Regions from separate parts of the Arthrobacter sp. SAFR-044 genome, predicted to be linked through region 3. Evidence: riboswitches for the same ligand, from Rfam matches in the RefSeq annotation. Region 3 holds a riboswitch; each other region holds the start of a gene.
The links. Region 3 has a riboswitch for thiamine pyrophosphate ahead of ACR65J_RS05730 (ECF transporter S component). Riboswitches for the same ligand answer to the same signal wherever they lie in the genome.
Positions count from the first base shown of each region.

Region 1: another riboswitch for thiamine pyrophosphate. It lies ahead of thiO (glycine oxidase ThiO); the one in region 3 lies ahead of ACR65J_RS05730 (ECF transporter S component).
Region 2: another riboswitch for thiamine pyrophosphate. It lies ahead of thiD (bifunctional hydroxymethylpyrimidine kinase/phosphomethylpyrimidine kinase); the one in region 3 lies ahead of ACR65J_RS05730 (ECF transporter S component).
Region 4: another riboswitch for thiamine pyrophosphate. It lies ahead of thiC (phosphomethylpyrimidine synthase ThiC); the one in region 3 lies ahead of ACR65J_RS05730 (ECF transporter S component).

Region 1 is NZ_JBPFDN010000002.1:106,744-111,034, reverse strand. It holds gene ACR65J_RS03215 (RNB domain-containing ribonuclease) at 1-1,036, opposite strand, end outside; gene thiE (thiamine phosphate synthase) at 1,076-1,822, opposite strand; TPP riboswitch at 1,850-1,968, shown strand; gene thiO (glycine oxidase ThiO) at 1,961-3,274, shown strand; gene thiS (sulfur carrier protein ThiS) at 3,271-3,507, shown strand; gene ACR65J_RS03195 (thiazole synthase) at 3,512-4,291, shown strand, end outside.
Region 2 is NZ_JBPFDN010000004.1:61,734-66,024, forward strand. It holds gene ACR65J_RS07635 (Rne/Rng family ribonuclease) at 1-1,499, shown strand, start outside; TPP riboswitch at 1,641-1,738, shown strand; gene thiD (bifunctional hydroxymethylpyrimidine kinase/phosphomethylpyrimidine kinase) at 1,746-3,266, shown strand; gene rplU (50S ribosomal protein L21) at 3,529-3,837, shown strand; gene rpmA (50S ribosomal protein L27) at 3,899-4,162, shown strand; gene obgE (GTPase ObgE) at 4,280-4,291, shown strand, end outside.
Region 3 is NZ_JBPFDN010000003.1:143,534-147,824, reverse strand. It holds gene ACR65J_RS05740 (energy-coupling factor transporter transmembrane component T family protein) at 1-532, opposite strand, end outside; gene ACR65J_RS05735 (ABC transporter ATP-binding protein) at 529-2,076, opposite strand; gene ACR65J_RS05730 (ECF transporter S component) at 2,076-2,699, opposite strand; TPP riboswitch at 2,767-2,907, opposite strand; gene ACR65J_RS05725 (heme-degrading domain-containing protein) at 2,992-3,534, shown strand; gene ACR65J_RS05720 (iron-containing redox enzyme family protein) at 3,699-4,291, shown strand, end outside.
Region 4 is NZ_JBPFDN010000007.1:18,707-22,997, forward strand. It holds gene ACR65J_RS12170 (hypothetical protein) at 1-70, opposite strand, end outside; gene ACR65J_RS12175 (VOC family protein) at 206-1,081, opposite strand; gene ACR65J_RS12180 (amidohydrolase family protein) at 1,180-2,262, opposite strand; TPP riboswitch at 2,340-2,447, shown strand; gene thiC (phosphomethylpyrimidine synthase ThiC) at 2,443-4,269, shown strand; gene ACR65J_RS12190 (alpha/beta fold hydrolase) at 4,266-4,291, opposite strand, start outside.

The sequences.
Region 1 (4,291 bases), on a different contig from region 3:
AGGCGGCGCCGATGGCGGACTGGATGCCGTCTTCCGGGACCGTCCCGTCGAAGGCGGTATAGGACGCGCCGCGGAACAGCATGCCGGCCGAGTGCATGATGGCCAGCTGCCGAGGGTCGGTGGGATCGAGTGACCGAAGGTACTCGCCGTAGCTGACCTCCCCGTCCCACGGCCTGCCCAGCGCCTCAGTCTGCAGCCGGAAATGCCGCAGCGACCGTTCGTCCGGAGCGGGCATGGTGCGCAGGATGCCCACTTTGCCTTCCAGCATCAGCTGTGCGGCCGCCATTCCGGTCATCAACGAAATCTGCGCGTTCCAGTCCTCCACGGGAAGCTGCGGAACGGCGTCAATCCGGTAGCCGCCGTCGGGCAGCTGGACGATCTCCTGCTCAGGCATGTTCAGGCTTGCCCCCTCGCGCGCCCGTTCCAGCGCCACCCGCTTCAGTCCCACCTCCCGGAGCAGCCGCAGCACGGGAGAGGCGGTCCCGGCGTCGAGGTCGGCCTGGGCGCCTTTGTAGCTGAGCTTGTCGCGGCTGCGGACCCGCGCCCTCCGGACGCCCACGGACAGCACTGACGCGTCGCCGTCGAGCGTAAAGTCCCAGACGAAAGCCGAACACTCCTGGCCGGGCAGCAGGCTCCCCGCCCCCTCGCTGATCACCTCGGGGTGCAGCGGGATCCGGCCGTCCGGTGCGTAGAACGTCTGTCCGCGGCGGCGGGTTTCGGCGTCCAGGGGGCCGCTCGGTGCAACGAACGCCGGAACGTCGGCGATGGCGTACATGACCCGGTAGCCGAGCCCGTCCGGTTCAATGAATACTGCCTGGTCAAGGTCCGTGGAGGACGCCGGATCGATGGTCACGAATTCGACGGCGGTCAGGTCATAGGGGGGCAGCTGCAGCGCGGCTACCGCGGCCAGGGCGTCTTCCACCGCCTCAGCAGGGTACGGCCCCGGCAGTTCAAGTTCCGTCCGCAGCAGCCCCAACGCCTCTTCCAGGGCGTTCTTGTGGTCATGGACGTTGGGGGCCAACCGATGATGTGACACAAAAATCAGCGTAGCCCCAAGTCCCGCGATTAAGCAGGCTCAGGAGCCGGCGCCGTCCAGCGCGTCGAGGAGGGAGGCAGCCGCGGCAGCCGGGTCGGGTGCCTCGGTGATGGCACGGACCACCACGATCCTGCGGGCACCCGCCTCCGCCACCTTGTGGACGTTTCCGTGGTCGATGCCGCCGATCGCAAACCAGGGCACAGGGTCCGCTGCCTGCCGCGAGGCTTCGGCAGCGTATTTCACCAGCTCAGGGCCGACGGCGGTCCTGCCTGGCTTGGTGGGTGTGGCCCAGACAGGGCCGACGCAGAAGTAGTCCAGCCCGGAGGGGCCTGCCGTTGCCGCCAAGGCAGCGTCCACCTGGCCGGTGGTGTGGCTGGAGAGCCCAATGGCCGCGTTTCCGTTGACCAGTGTCCTCGCTGCAGCCAGCGGAAGGTCCTTCTGGCCGACATGGAACACCGGCGCCCCGGACAGCACGGCGATGTCCGCACGGTCATTGACGGCCCACAGTTTCCCATGCCGCACCGCGGCCTCCTTCAGCACCGCCAGCAGCTCCAGTTCCTCTGCAGCCTCGATGGCCTTGTCGCGGAGCTGGATGATGTCCACGCCGCCGGCAAATGCGGCGTCCACGAACCCGGCAAAGTCGCCGCGGGCACGCCGCGCGTCGGTGCAGAGGTACAGGCGGGCCGCCTTGAGGGCGTCGCTGTGACCGGCATTGGCAACTTCGGCACTAACAGCCGTGGCTGGAGCGGGGGAGCCGGCGGACAAGGATGAGGTGGACACATTCATGCCTGCAAGCCTAGTTCCTCTAAACTGGGCTGGTACTGCGGGAGCCCGCGGCAGCTGTCACAAAGCGCCGGGCTGAGAGGGCGTCAGAGCCGACCGCTTGACCTGATCCGGTTAATGCCGGCGTAGGGAAGGAACCACATGCGCACCCCTATCGACCATCGCCCCGGGTCCGCCGGGGCCGCCCGTGCCACGGTGCGTGCCGACGTCGCCGTCATCGGCGGTGGAGTGATCGGACACGGAATCGCCTATGAGGCGCAGCGCTCCGGCCGCTCCGTTGCCCTGATCGATGACGCTCCCGGGAACGGCGCCAGCTGGGCCGCCGCCGGCATGCTTGCCCCCGTCAGCGAGTTGCACTACCAGGAGGAGGACCTCCTGGAACTGATGCTTGAGGCATCGTCGCGGTGGCCGGGTTTCGCCGCCGGCATCGCCGGCGCAACGGAAACGGATTGCGGATACCTGACGACGCCGACCCTCGCCGTGGGTGCCGACGCCGCGGACCGGCGCACATTGATGGACCTTCGCACGGTACAGCAGGCCAACGGCCTGGCGGTGGAGCCCCTGACAGTCCGGGAAGCCCGCAAGCGTGAGCCGCTCCTTAGCCCCGCCATCGCCTGTGCCTTGGATACGCCGGCCGACCACCAGGTGGATCCCCGGCGCCTGGTGGCAGCCCTGCGGCTGGCCCTCGCCCGCGCGGCGCTTAATACCCCCGACCTGGCCGTCGCCGGGGCGGTGGAGGGGTATGCAGTACCGGACCGGGCCACGGGCCTGCTGTGGGAGGGCGGAACAGTTGCCGGCGCAAGCCTCGCCGGCGGCGGCACCGTCCTGGCAACGGAAACCATCGTGGCCAACGGCCTGCAGGCAGGGACCCTTGGCGGCCTGCCGGCCGGCCTCGACCTGCCCCTTCGCCCAGTGCACGGGGACATCCTCCGCCTCGCCGTTCCACGGCACCTCCAGCCCCTGGTGACCTCCACGGTGCGCGGCCTGGTGCACGGCGTCCCCGTGTACATCGTCCCCCGGCAGGACGGGACGGTGGTGATCGGAGCCACCCAGCGGGAGGACGCCCTCTCCGATGCCGTCAGCGCCGGGGGTGTGTACCAGCTCCTCCGCGACGCGCAGGCGCTGGTGCCCGCCGTCGCTGAACTGGAACTCCTGGAATGCACCGCCCGTGCCCGCCCGGGAACGCCTGACAACGCCCCGCTGCTGGGCCGCGTGCCGGTGAACCAGACTTCACCAGGCGAAGGGTCCGCTGCAACCGGGCCCGGGCACGTGCCGGGGCTCATCATCGCCACCGGATTCTTCCGGCACGGGGTGCTGCTCACCCCCGCTGCCGCAGCCATCTGCACCGCCCTGCTGGACGGGAAAGCCGATCCCCGGTGGGCGCCCTTCCGCCCGGAGCGGTTCTCCAGCCCGGCGGCGGCCAACCAACGCACCCACATCAAGGAGACAGCGTGAACATCACCCTGAACGGAAACACCCAAACGGTGGCCGACGGCGCCTCCATCACCACGCTCGTCACCCAGGTCACCGGACGCCCGCTGGGGCCCAATGGCCACGCGACGGACGGCGGGAAACTGGGCGTCGCCGTCGCGCATAATGCCCAGGTGGTGCCGCGCAGCCAATGGTTCGCCACGGCGCTCGCCGAGGGCGACGACATCGAACTCGTCACGGCAGTACAGGGAGGCTGACACCATGACCGAAACCAGCACCATCAACCCCGCCGGGAATTCCGGCGCCGCCGACGCCCTGGTGATTGACGGCGTCGCCCTCGGATCCCGGCTCATCATGGGCACGGGCGGGGCGCCGAGCCTGGGCGGCCTGGGCACTGCGCTCCTCGCGTCCGGCACCGCCCTGACCACCGTTGCCATGCGCCGCTACTCCACCGCGGAAACCGGTTCGCTGTTCCAGCTGCTGGTGGACCACGGAATCCGTGTGCTGCCCAACACCGCCGGCTGCTTCACTGCCAGGGACGCGGTCCTCACGGCGGAACTTGCCCGGGAGGCGCTGGAGACCGACTGGGTGAAACTGGAGGTCATCGCGGACGAACAGACCCTTTTGCCGGACGCCGTGGAGCTGGTGGAGGCCACGGAGCAGCTGGTCAACCGCGGATTCAAGGTCTTCGCCTACACCAATGACGATCCCGTGCTTGCGCTGCGGCTGGAGAACCTCGGCGCCACAGCGGTCATGCCGCTCGGCGCCCCGATTGGTACCGGACTGGGAATCCTGAATCCGCACAACATCGAGCTCATCGTGTCCCGCGCTTCTGTGCCGGTGGTTTTGGACGCGGGCATCGGTACGGCCTCGGACGCTGCCCTGGCCATGGAGCTGGGCTGCGACGCCGTCCTGCTGGCCACGGCGGTGACGCGGGCCCAGAACCCGGCGCTCATGGGCGAAGCGTTCAAACACGCAGTAATCGCCGGCAGGATGGCCAGGGCTGCAGGGCGCATCCCGCGCCGGGAGCATGCACTTGCG
Region 2 (4,291 bases), on a different contig from region 3:
ACTTCTCCAAGCTCATCGTGTCCGGCGAGGAAGCCTGGGACACCATCGAAGCCTACGTCACCTACGTGGCACCGGACCTTGTGGGCCGCCTTGAGAAGTGGACCAAGGACCAGGACATCTTCTCCGCGTGGCGCATCGACGAGCAGATCCACAAGGCCCTTGAGCGGAAGGTCTTCCTCCCCTCCGGCGGTTCGCTGGTGATCGACCGTACCGAGGCGATGACCGTAGTGGACGTCAACACGGGCAAGTTCACCGGCAGCGGCGGCAACCTCGAGGAAACCGTCACCAAGAACAACCTCGAAGCCGCCGAGGAAGTGGTGCGCCAGCTGAGGCTGCGCGATATTGGCGGGATCATCGTGATCGACTTCATCGACATGGTGCTCGAATCCAACCGCGACCTGGTCCTGCGCCGCCTGGTGGAGTGCCTGGGCCGTGACCGGACCAAGCACCAGGTTGCCGAAGTGACCTCACTGGGCCTGGTCCAGATGACCCGCAAGCGCATGGGAACCGGCCTGCTGGAAGTATTCGGCGAGCAGTGCGAGGCCTGCGCCGGACGCGGCGTGGTGACCCACGACGATCCCGTGGAGCACCGCCGCGCCAATATCGTGGCCGCCGAGCACCACGTTCAGCGCGCCGACACCCGGCCCGAACCCCGCGCGGAAGCCCGTCCGGAAGGGCAGCGGAACGACAATGCCCAGCCCGGCGTCAGGTCCGAACGCAAGCGGCGGCGGGGACGCGGCGGGCAGCAGCCCGAAGCTGCCCCGGCACCTGCCGTCCACGTCCACACCGTCCAGCCGGACCCCGCCGACGCCGAGCGGCACGCCAAGGCAGAGGCCACCAGGCTTGCACTGGCGAACATCGCCGCCGCCGCCCATGCAGCCCACCTGCATGACGATGAAGTGGCAGCGGCCCGGCAGGTGCCTTCCGTGGAGCCTGCGCCGGCACCCGTTGAAGAGGAGCACGACGCCGATGCCCCGGCACGTCCCGCAGCTGTCCTGACGTTCGGGGGCGAGGAAGTCCCGCTTCCGTTCGTGGAGCACGCCGGGGAACAGCATCCCAAGCCTGCCCTGACCCTGGACCGGCTCGCCGAAGCGTTTGCCCACCTCGGTCAGCCCGCTTCTCCGGTGGAGAACGCGCCTGCCAAGACGGCAGAAGCGGTGCAGGCAGCGGAACCGGTCGCCCCGGAACGGCAGCCTGACGGCGGGGAAGCGGAAGCCCGTGCCGCCGTCGCAGCTGAAGCTCCGGCCGAAAAGGACTACTCGGACCACACGCTGGAGCAGTCCCGGCAACGCCGGCCGCGGCGCCACCGCGGCGCCAGCCGTGCCCAGGGAGCCGCCAACGAGACCGCCGTCCAGCACCACGAGAACGTCCAGGCGGCAGGCACCGGGCACTCGCACGCAGCCAAGGCCCCCGAGCCGGCGAAGAACCAGCCGGAACCGGGCAAGGCGGCCGAGGAACCCATCATCCTCGGCGTGGGCGTGCCCGCCTCGGAGCTCTAGACCAGGCAGGCTAACCAGCAGTCCCCGCTTTGTGGACAGTTCCCCCGAGAATTCGAGGGGGAACTGTCCACAGGGCGGGGACTTTCCACATGCCCGGGCGGTGTCATCCTTTCCGCCGGACGCGGCCTACGGGCTAGGGTGGAAACCGACACGGGGTGCCGCGCAGAAGGCCGGCTGAGATCCAGACCCGTTGAACCTGTCCGGCTAGTACCGGCGAAGGGATGTCTCTTGTCTTCGACCCTTTCCATGCCCCTGTCAGTTGCCCCCGAGGTGCCCGCCACGTTGCCGGCAGGCCGGGACGTCCCGCGCGTCCTCTCCATTGCGGGCTCCGACCCCTCAGGGGGCGCAGGTATCCAGGCCGACCTTAAAAGCATTGCCGCCCACGGCGGATACGGCATGGCTGCCATCACCGCCCTGACGGCACAGAACACCCGAGGTGTGCAGTCCGTCCATGTTCCTCCCGCCGCCTTCCTGGCTGAGCAGCTGGATGCGGTCAGCGACGATATTTCCATCGACGCCGTCAAGATCGGCATGCTGGGGGACGAAGCGGTGATCCGCACTGTCCGCGGGTGGCTGGCCAAGGTGCGTCCCGCCGTCGTGGTCCTCGACCCGGTGATGGTGGCCACCAGCGGAGACCGGCTGCTGAAGGAATCCGCGGAGGCTGCCCTCCGGGAACTGCTCCCGCTGGCCCACCTCATCACCCCTAACCTCCCGGAGCTTGCCATGCTGGTGGGCGGGGAGCCTGCGCAGAGCTGGGCTGCCGCGCTGGACCAGGGGAGGCGCCTTGCGGGTGCCACCGGGGCCACCGTGCTGGTTAAGGGCGGCCACCTTGCAGGTGCCGACTGCCCGGATGCGCTGGTGAACACGGCCGGCCTCCTGTCGCAGGAAGTGGTGGAGGTGCAGGGCAAGCGCATCTCAACCCGCAATAGCCACGGCACCGGCTGCTCCCTGTCCTCCGCCATGGCCACGGTCCAGGCCCGCCTGGGTGACTGGGAGGCATCGCTCCGGACGGTCAAGCCATGGCTGGCCGGCGCCCTTGAAAACTCGGAACAGCTTGAGGTGGGCCAGGGAAACGGCCCGGTGCACCATTTCCACCATGTGCGGCCGGCACTGGCCGAGGGCGGCTTCGCTGCACGGCTGTGGGCGGAAGCCCAGCAGGACCTCGAGGACATCTACGCCTTGGATTTCATCCACGGGCTGGCCTCCGGCGACCTTGCCGAGAAGGACTTCGCTTACTACCTGGCGCAGGATGCCCTTTACCTGAACGGCTACTCCCGGGTCCTTGCCCGGGCGAGTGCCCTGGCCCCCTCCGAGGCCGAGCAGCTGTTCTGGGCCGGATCCTCGCAGCAGTGCCTCGAAGTGGAGTCGGAACTGCACCGCTCCTGGCTCAGCACCCGCCCCGCCCAGGGCGGACTTGGCCCGGTCACCAAGGCCTACGTGGATCACCTCACTGCAGCGTCGGCGTCGGGCAGCTACGCAGTCCTGGCCGCTGCAGTCCTGCCCTGTTTCTGGCTCTACGCGGAGGTCGGTGAAAAGCTGCACGCCCAGTTCCTTGCCTCGGGGGAGCCGGACGGCCACGCCTACGCAGCCTGGCTCCGGACCTACGCCGACGAGGGCTTCGCCGCAGCCACCCGCCGGGCCATCGCCATCGTGGATGCAGCAGGCCTGAAGGCCTCCGACCATGAGAGGGCGGCCATGGTGACCGCGTTCAAGCAGTCCTGCCGGCTGGAAGTGGAATTCTTCGACGCGCCGAGGCTGCATTCCTGACCCGTGCCGGCGGCGCCGCCGGTATCATTGAGGAGCACGGTTGCGGTGCTGCCTGTTGGGTGTGGTTACTACCACAGCCGGGCCGCCGGAACCAGCCTCATTTGCGGCCGTAGATGGATTTAGCGTATTCTGGATCTTCGGTGCTTACGCCAACACTTGGGTTATGACCCCACGGCGTTGAGGCACAGCGAGAATCCCGGCTTTTCCGAGTCGGTTCCGCACGCAAATTTTGTAATAAACGTCGAGAGAAGTGAGTTCCCAAGTGGTGTACGCGATTGTCCGCGCAGGCGGCCGCCAAGAGAAGGTTTCCGTTGGAGACTTCGTTACCCTGAACCGCGTCGCCGGTGGAGCCGGCAGCACCATCGAGCTGCCCGCACTGCTCCTGGTTGATGGTGACAAGGTCACCTCCGCCGCCGCCGACCTGGCCAAGGTAACTGTTACGGCTGAAATCCTCCAGGACCTGCGTGGTCCTAAGATTGTCATCCAGAAGTTCAAGAACAAGACCGGCTACAAGAAGCGCCAGGGTCACCGCCAGGAACTGACCAAGGTCAAGATCACCGGCATCAAGTAACCGCCGGTTACTGTTCAGGTATTTCAACAGATTCCCCAGAATTTAGAGGCAGGCATTTCAGATGGCACATAAAAAGGGCGCGAGCTCCACTCGCAACGGCCGCGATTCCAACGCTCAGTACCTCGGCGTCAAGCGCTTCGGCGGCCAGGTAGTTTCCGCAGGCGAGATCATCGTCCGCCAGCGTGGCACGCACTTCCACCCCGGCGCCGGCGTTGGCCGTGGCGGGGACGACACCCTGTTCGCACTGACCCCGGGCGCCGTTGAATTCGGCACCCGCCGCGGTCGTCGCGTGGTCAACATCGTTGCTGCTGCAGCTGCAGAGTAACAACCAGTTCTGAAGCGGTGGAGCGGGCCTGAGGGTCCGCTCCACTGTTCTTTTAACAGCATTACAATCGATGTGGCGTCTCCGGGCGCCACATAAACAGCACCTGAGGAGATCCACGTGGCCAGCTTT
Region 3 (4,291 bases):
CGCCCCGGGCACGGCGTGCCATCCCGATGGTCTGCCACTCCTCCGCCATGAGCCCCACCAAACGCAGCGCCGCCAGGGTCCCCAGGACGAACCGGTGCGGCAGGCGGGCTTTCTGCGCCAGCGCGTCCGCGAGGTCCGTGGGATCAGTGCAGCTCATCAGGAGCACCGCCGGGAGGGCGATGGCAAAACCGCGCAGCAGGAAGCCGATGCCCAGATGGAGGGAGCCTTCGCTCATCGTCCAGATACCGGCGTCGAGCAGGATCTTTCCGCTGTCCGGCGCCAGGATGGAGGTGCTCCAGCCTCCGATGGCCGCGGCGAGGATCAGCGGCCACCCGCGCTGCCACAGCAGGAACAAGGTGAGGCCGGCCAGGGGAAACAGCAAGAGTTCGAAGACCAGCGCCACGGAGGCCGACACCCAGTCGATGGACAGCGCCAGGACAGCCGTGATGAGCAGGACGGCGGCGAACTTGCTCAAAGGGTTGGCGCCGGCCAGGAGGGCGCGGTTGCCGCTCAGGGTGAGTTCCTGCCTCATGGCGCCACCGCTTCCGCCGCCGCCATCCGCAGTTCCGCCCCGCCCAGCGCCTCGGTGAATTCAGCATCATGGGTTACGGAAACCACTGCTGTGCCGGCGTCGAGGAGCTCGGACAGGAAGGATGCCAGTTCGGCCCAGGTGTTGGCATCCTGCCCGAAAGTGGGTTCGTCCAGGATCAGCACTTGGGGACTGGCGGCAAGGACGGTGGCCACGGACAACCGCCGCTTTTCCCCGCCCGAGAGTGTATAGGGGTTGGCGTCCACCAGTTGGGTGAGCCGCAGCCGCTCCAGCAGCTCGTCCACCCGGTCCTCGCCGTGCCCCAGGTGCCGGGGGCCAAAGAGCAGCTCGTCGAGCACGTTCCCGGTGACGAACTGGTGCTCGGGCTCCTGGAACACCGTGCCCACACGCGAAATCAGCTGCTCCGCCTTCCATTTGTAGGGATCGATGCCTGCCCCGCGGCTGAGGTCCAGCGTTGCCGAGACCTTTCCTGACACCGGTTCGAGCAGGCCGGCGAGGGTCAGCGCAAAGGTGGACTTGCCCGCGCCGTTGGCTCCGGTGATGGCCAGCGCCTGCCCGGCGCGGACCTGCGCAGCTACGCCCTCCTGGACCGGTACCGGGGGTATTTTCCGGAAGCCCTTGCGGCGGGGACGTTCGCGGGAAACGCCCAGTTGCTCTGCGGCCAGCAGGAGGCTGCCTGCACCGGGAGCAGGGACGGCGGCGCGGGCGCGTGTCGCCGGTACATACCCGGGTACCCAGACGCCCGCCGCGGTGAGCATGGTCCGCGCCTCAGTGAGTACGCGGTCCGGCGGCCCGTCCAGGAGCACTGCAGGATCGGCGGCGGAACCCGGCTGCAGGACCACGATCCGGTCCACCAGGTCCTTCCAGACGGACACCCGGTGCTCCACCACCACCAGCGTGGCCCCGGTTTTGTCCAGGGAGCGGGCCACCGAGTCGCGGACCTCCAGCACCCCATCCGGGTCCAGGTTGGCGGTGGGTTCGTCCAGCAGGATCAGCCCGGGGCGCATCGCGAGGATTCCCGCCAGCGCCAGGCGCTGCTTTTGGCCGCCGGACAGGGCCGACGTCGGGTGGTCCAGCGGGAGGTGGGACAGTCCGACGTCGGCAAGCGCCTCGTGCACGCGGGGCCAGATGGCCTCGCGGGGCACCGCGAGGTTTTCGGCGCCGAAGGCGACGTCGTCCCCCACCCGAGACAGGACCACCTGGGTCTCCGGGTCCTGCTGCATGAGCCCGGCCCGGCCGCGCCGGGCCCGGGGCGGGGCGCCGTCCACCAGCAGCGAACCTGACTCGTCGGCATCGCCTGCCTCGCCGTCGTCGTTGATGTCCCCCAGGACACCGGCGAGCGCGTGCAGCAGCGTGGACTTCCCGGCGCCGGAGGGGCCGAGCAGGAGCACCCGCTCTCCGGGCGCGATGTCCAGGTCAAGGCCGTGGACGGCGGGCCGGGTCCTTCCGGCATGCCGCCAGCCCCAGCCACGGGCGGTGATGGCGGCAGGCCGGACCGTGCCGGGAGCGTCCTGGGAAGGTGCCATCAGGAGAAGACGGGCTCAGTGGCAGCCTTCCGGGAGGCGAAGGAGCTCAGCACGCCCGTGCGCGCCAGGCCGCGGGTGGCAAGCCAGGACAGGGCGCCGGCCAGGATGGCGCCGGAAATGGTGGTGAGGACAATGTAGGCGAGCTTGTCCGCGCCCGGGTAGGCAATGTTCCAGCCCCACGGCGCAAACGAGTCGTTCAGGCCGCAGAAGAACCCGGCCGCAGCGCCGGCCAGCAGGGATACGGGCAGGTTGAACTTCCGGTAGACGAAGATGGCGAAGATGATTTCCGCGCCCAGGCCCTGGATGAAACCGGAGAACAGGACCGATGCGCCGTACTGGGAGCCCATGAGCAATTCCCCGGTGGCGGCTACGGTCTCACAGAACAGGGCGGCCCCGGGTTTGCGGATGATAAGCATTCCCAGCACTCCGGGAATCATCCAGCCGCCGGCGAGCAGTCCGGTCAGCGGCGGGTAGGCGGCGTTCATGGGGGCCGACAGGGCGGCGGCCCCCTGGTCCCAGGCCCAGAAAATGACTCCGCCGGCGATGGCCACCAGCGCGGCGACGACGATGTCCACGACGCGCCAGGACTTACTGGTGGTCTTCTTGATTGCTGCAGTACTCATTGTGATCCTCCTGGGAAACAGGAGGGGAAAGTGGACCGGCTGGCGGCCTGTGGCCGTGCAGCCGCGACACTTTGAGAACTCGACTCCCTTGCGCCGGTACTAACCGGATCAGGTTCGAGGGTCTGCGGCTGTCCGCACTCTCAGCGCCCACCTCCGGTGCCCGGCGTGTGCCAGGATGCCCGACGGCGGCGCTCCCCTGTCGTTTTAGTGTTGCTTTGGTTGGGTGATGCTCTTTATTTTGCCCGCTTTGGGCGTGGTCAAGTTTACACCTGGCAGGGGTAGATTGAGGGTCATGACCGCCAATCCGCCGGATGTGACCGGGTACGATCCTGATTCCATCGACGCCCAGCCGGAGGGCTCGCTGGAGACGCTGATTGCCCGCGTCGAGGCAGAGGTCCGCGAACTCCAGTTCCCCGGATTCTCGCTGGATGACTCGTTGAACCTGGGCCTGCTCCTGGTTGAACTGGGAAAGGAGCGGTCGTTGCCCATCGCCATCGACATTTCCAAGGGCGACCAGGTGCTGTTCCATGTCGCGCTGCCGGGCGCCACCCCTGACAACGGGCACTGGATCCGGGCCAAGCAGCGCGCCGCTGCCCGGTACGAGGTGCCCTCCCTTTTGGTGGGACTGCGCGGCCGGCTTGGTGGCGGCCGGATTGAGGACAATGCCTGGTTTGACCAGTCCCGTTATGCCGCGCATGGGGGCGCGTTTCCGATCTGCGTGACGGGCGTTGGTGTGGTGGCCGGCGTTGCGGTGTCCGGGCTGCCGCAGCTGCAGGACCACGACCTGGTGGTTGAAGCGCTGCGCGACATCCTTGGGTCGGCCCTGGGCGATTAGGCGCAGCGGAACACGCCGAGGACGCGCCAAGCAGGCCGCCGGGGCTGCTTAGCTTTTATTAGTAATCATGCTTACTATGTTGTCCCCCGGGGTACGACGACGACAGGGAAGGGAAGCGCCCTTTGCCTCCGTTCCTGGAAACGGCGCGGCAACCAAGGAGCACCATGAGAATCCCGGACACCAGAGGCCCCATCAGCAGCGCGCTCTTTGCGGCTCTGGCAAAGGACCCTGAAACGGCGGGGGCAGAGCTGGACGGCCTGTACCGCCTGGTGGCAGGCCGCGTGGCCACAACCGATGACATCATTGCCGACGAAGACATCCAGGTGCCCCTCTTTTGCCTCTACGAACTGCACTACTCGGGGCTGCACGGTACCAGCGACGGCTGGGAATGGGAACCGGCCCTGATCAGGGTCCGGCGCTTGATTGAGGAACCCTTCGAAGCAGCCCTCCGCGACGCCGCGTGCCAGGCCGCCGGAGACTTCGAACTGCCCGCCGGGGTTGCCATGACCAGCGACGCCGTTGCCGACGTCCTCTTCGGCCTCGCCGCCACGGACACCGGCCCCAGCGTTTCCCGCTACGTCGCCAAGAAGGCCAGCCTGGAGCAGCTGAAAGAGTTCCTGATCCACAAATCCATCTACCAGCTGAAGGAAGCGGATCCGCACACCTGGGCCATCCCGCGGCTCCATGGCCGGGCCAAGGCGGCCCTCGTGGAGATCCAGGCGGACGAATACGGCGGCGGCAGGCCCGAGCGGATGCA
Region 4 (4,291 bases), on a different contig from region 3:
CTTCATCAAGGATGCCGGCGCGTTTCAGCGCGGCGTCATGGGTGGCGACAAAGATCTCGGTGAAGCCCATTGCTGGTGCCCTTCTTCCGTTGGCGGAGCTGCGCGCCGGGCGCCGCCCGGCCGTACGGAATCAGCCTAGTAGTTGCACGCCTCCCGGCGCACGCCTGAACGGCTTGCCGCGGAGCGCCGCAGGACGCGGCACCAATCAGCGGACGGCCACGCGGATCCGGTTGCGCCACGGATCCTCGAACCGAAGCTCCGAACCGGTGTGGTGGGCAGGCACCCCGGCAACCCTGAGGCGGTCCGTCAGCGCCCCGACGTCGTCCCCGGAAGGAACCTCGATGAGCACCTCGCCCAGCCCAAGGGTGTCCTTGCGCGGGCCCGCGCCGCGGCTGTTCCAGACGTTCATGGCCATGTGGTGGTGGTAGCGGCCTGCGGAGACGAACAGCGCCTGCCCGTGCCAACCCGCGGTCTTTTCGAACCCGAGTGTCCCCACGTAGAAGTCGCGGGCGGTCTGCACGTCGCCAACCTGGAGGTGGACGTGGCCCACGCCGGCCGCCGTCTGCCGCTGGCCTTCCAGGGACTCCTCGGTGAGGTACTGCTCAAGGTAGCGCTGCGGCGGGAGCGCCAGGCTGTCCATGACCACGTCGGTCCCATTCCAGGACCAGTTGCTGCGGGGGCGGTCCCAGTACAGCTCGATGCCGTTGCCCTCGGGGTCGGTGAAGTAGAAGGCTTCGCTCACCAGGTGGTCGGCGCTGCCCGTGAAGGCCCGGGGCTCGTACTGGGCAGCAGTGGCGACGGTGGCGGCCAGGGAGGCCTGGTCCTCAAAGAGCAGCGCGGTGTGGAACAGGCCCGCTTCTCCCCTGCCGGGAAGGTGCAGCCCGGGGGCCGGGGCAAGGTGGACCAACGGCCTGCCGAGCCTGCCGAGGTAGAGCCCGCCGTCCTGCTCGGCCACCACCTCGAGGCCCAGCGCACGCTGGTAGTAGTCGGTCATGACCTTCATGTCGCCCACCTTGAGCATCACGGTGCCCATGGCGAGTTCGGCAGGAAGAAGATCCTGGCTGCTGGCTGATGCGGTCATTGAAGGCTCCTTGCATTGGCGGCCGTCCCATTGGCGGCCTGTCACCTATTAAAATTACTTGAAGGTTCAATTTATTCCAAGTCCCCGCGAACCGTTCGTCAGCGAATGATCCGCCCGCCCAGCACCACGTGCTCCAGCGCCGCAATGGTCTTCGGCACTGCCCGCGGGTCTTCCCGGCATACCACGACGTCGGCGCGCGCCCCCTCCTCCAGTCCGTCCGCTCCCAGCCACGCGCGGGCTGCCCAGCAGGCGGCATCCAGGGCCGACTCCATGGGCAGGCCCGCGCTGTGCAGGGCGAGGATTTCGTCTGCGATCCTGCCATGCGGGATCACGCTGCCGGCGTCGGTGCCGGCGAAGATGCGCACACCCGCGGCGTGTGCTTCCGCCACCCGTTCCAGCCTGCGTTCCCACAGGGCCCGCATGTGGGCGGCATAGCGCGGGAACTTGGGGTCGGCCTGCGCTGCAATGTCGGGGAAGGTGGCGATGTTGACGAGGGTGGGCACGATCGGAACCCCTTGTTCGGCGAACCGGGGCAGGTGGCGGGGCAGGAGCCCCGTGGCATGCTCGACGCAGTCAATGCCGGCGTCCAGCACCTGGTCCAGGGTGTCTTCGGCGAAGCAGTGCGCCGTCACCCGGGCACCTTCGTCATGGGCCGCCTGGACAGCGTCACGTACGACGGCGGCAGGAAACGACGGCGCCAGGTCACCGGCGCTTCGGTCAATCCAGTCCCCCACCAGCTTGACCCAGCCGTCGCCGGCGCGCGCCTGCTTGCGGACGGCCTCCACGAGGCCCTCCGGCTCCACCTCCTCTGCGAAGCCCCGCAGGTAACGCCGCGTCCGGGCGATATGGCGCCCGGCCCGGATCAACACCGGAAAGTCCCTGCCGCCCTGCATCCAGCGGGTATCTGCCGGCGAACCGGCATCGCGGACCAGCAGGGTTCCGGCGTTGAGGTCCGCCAGTGCCTGGTCCCTGGCGGCTGGAGGTTCGACAGGGCCTGCGGGGCCCAGCCCGATGTGGCAATGGGCGTCCGCGAAGCCCGGCAGCACCCAGCCGTCGAGCACCCGGTTGGGGGGAGCGGCCGGCTTGTTGAACGTGAGCCTGCCGTCAACGGACCAGAGCCCGCGCCGTACCCGGTCCGGTGCGGCCAGGACGGGGCCGCGGAAGTGGATGATGCCTGTCATAGGGCTCCTTTCGATGCCCGGTCAGGCTAGCACCGCGTTTATGACAAGGCCGCTCCAGGAGCCTGTGGTAGCTTCGTTCCTGACCACACGGGTGCCCTTGCAGGGGCTGAGATCGGGCTGACGCGGCCTGCGACCGTTGAACCTGTCCGGGTAATGCCGGCGAAGGAAGTGAGTATTCCCTTGAGTACGCAAAACACCCAGTTGAACCCTGCCCTCCTGCCGTCCGCCGGGGAGCCGGGCGGCCCGTCCGAACCGCAGGTGACCCAATCCCTGAAGTCCCATTCGCTCGCCTACCTCGCGGACGAAACATCCGGAATCCGGGTACCTGTGACGGAAATTGCCCTTGAATCGTCCCCCAACGGCCAGCCAAACGCCCCCTTCCGGACCTACCGGACCGCGGGCCCCGGCAGCGACCCCGTCCGCGGCCTGCAGCCTTTCCGGGCGCGGTGGATCGCGGAGCGGGAAGACACCGAGGCCTACGGCGGCAGGGAGCGCAACCTGCTCGACGACGGCCGCTCAGCCGTGCGCCGCGGCGCCGCCTCCGCGGAGTGGAAGGGCGGGCAGCCGGTGCCCCGCCGCGCCGTCGACGGCCGGACGGTGACGCAGATGCACTATGCCCGCCAGGGAATCATTACGCAGGAAATGCGCTTCGTGGCGCTGCGCGAAAACTGCGACGTAGAACTGGTCCGCAGCGAGGTGGCGGCCGGCAGGGCCATCATCCCGAACAACATCAACCACCCCGAATCCGAGCCGATGATCATCGGCAAGGCCTTCCTGGTAAAAATCAACGCGAACATCGGCAACTCTGCCGTGACGAGCTCCATCGCGGAGGAGGTGGACAAGCTGCAGTGGGCCACGCAGTGGGGCGCCGACACCGTCATGGACCTGTCCACCGGCGACGACATCCACACCACACGGGAGTGGATCATCCGCAACTCCCCCGTCCCCATCGGGACCGTGCCCATTTACCAGGCCCTGGAAAAGGTCAACGGCGAGGCCAACGCCCTTACCTGGGAAATCTTCCGGGACACCGTTATTGAACAGTGCGAGCAGGGCGTGGACTATATGACCATCCACGCGGGCGTGCTGCTCCGATATGTCCCGCTCACCGCCAACCGGGTGACCGGCATTGTCTCGCGCGGCGGCTCCATCATGGCGGGCTGGTGCCTGGCCCACCACCAGGAGAACTTCCTGTACACGCACTTCGATGAGCTGTGTGAAATCTTCGCCAATTACGACGTCGCCTTCTCCCTGGGTGACGGCCTCCGCCCCGGCTCCACCGCGGACGCCAACGACGCCGCCCAGTTCGCGGAGCTGGACACGCTCGCCGAGCTGACGCAGCGTGCCTGGGAGTACGACGTGCAGGTGATGGTGGAGGGCCCCGGCCACGTTCCGTTCCACCTGGTCCGCGAGAACGTTGAACGGCAGCAGGAGCTGTGCAAGGGTGCGCCGTTCTACACCCTGGGCCCGTTGGTGACCGATATCGCCCCCGGCTATGACCACATCACCTCGGCAATCGGGGCAACGGAAATCGCCCGCTACGGCACCGCCATGCTCTGCTACGTCACCCCCAAGGAACACCTGGGCCTGCCCAACAAGGACGACGTGAAGACCGGCGTGATCACCTACAAGATCGCCGCGCACGCCGCCGACCTCGCCAAGGGCCACCCGGGGGCGCACGAACGCGATGACGCCCTGTCCAAGGCGCGGTTCGAATTCCGCTGGCGGGACCAGTTCGCGCTGTCCCTGGACCCGGTGACGGCTGAGGCGTTCCACGACGAAACCCTTCCCGCAGAACCGGCCAAGACGGCGCACTTCTGCTCCATGTGCGGGCCGAAGTTCTGCTCCATGCGGATCAGCCAGGACATCCGGGATGAGTACGGGTCCGCGGAGGCGCAGGCAGCGCTGGCCGGGGTGGCATCGGGGATGCGGGAAAAGAGCGAGGAGTTCCTGGCGGCCGGCGGCAGGGTATACCTGCCGGAGCTGCGGGTTCCCGCGGAAGGCTAGGACGCCCGGGCGGACTGGCTCC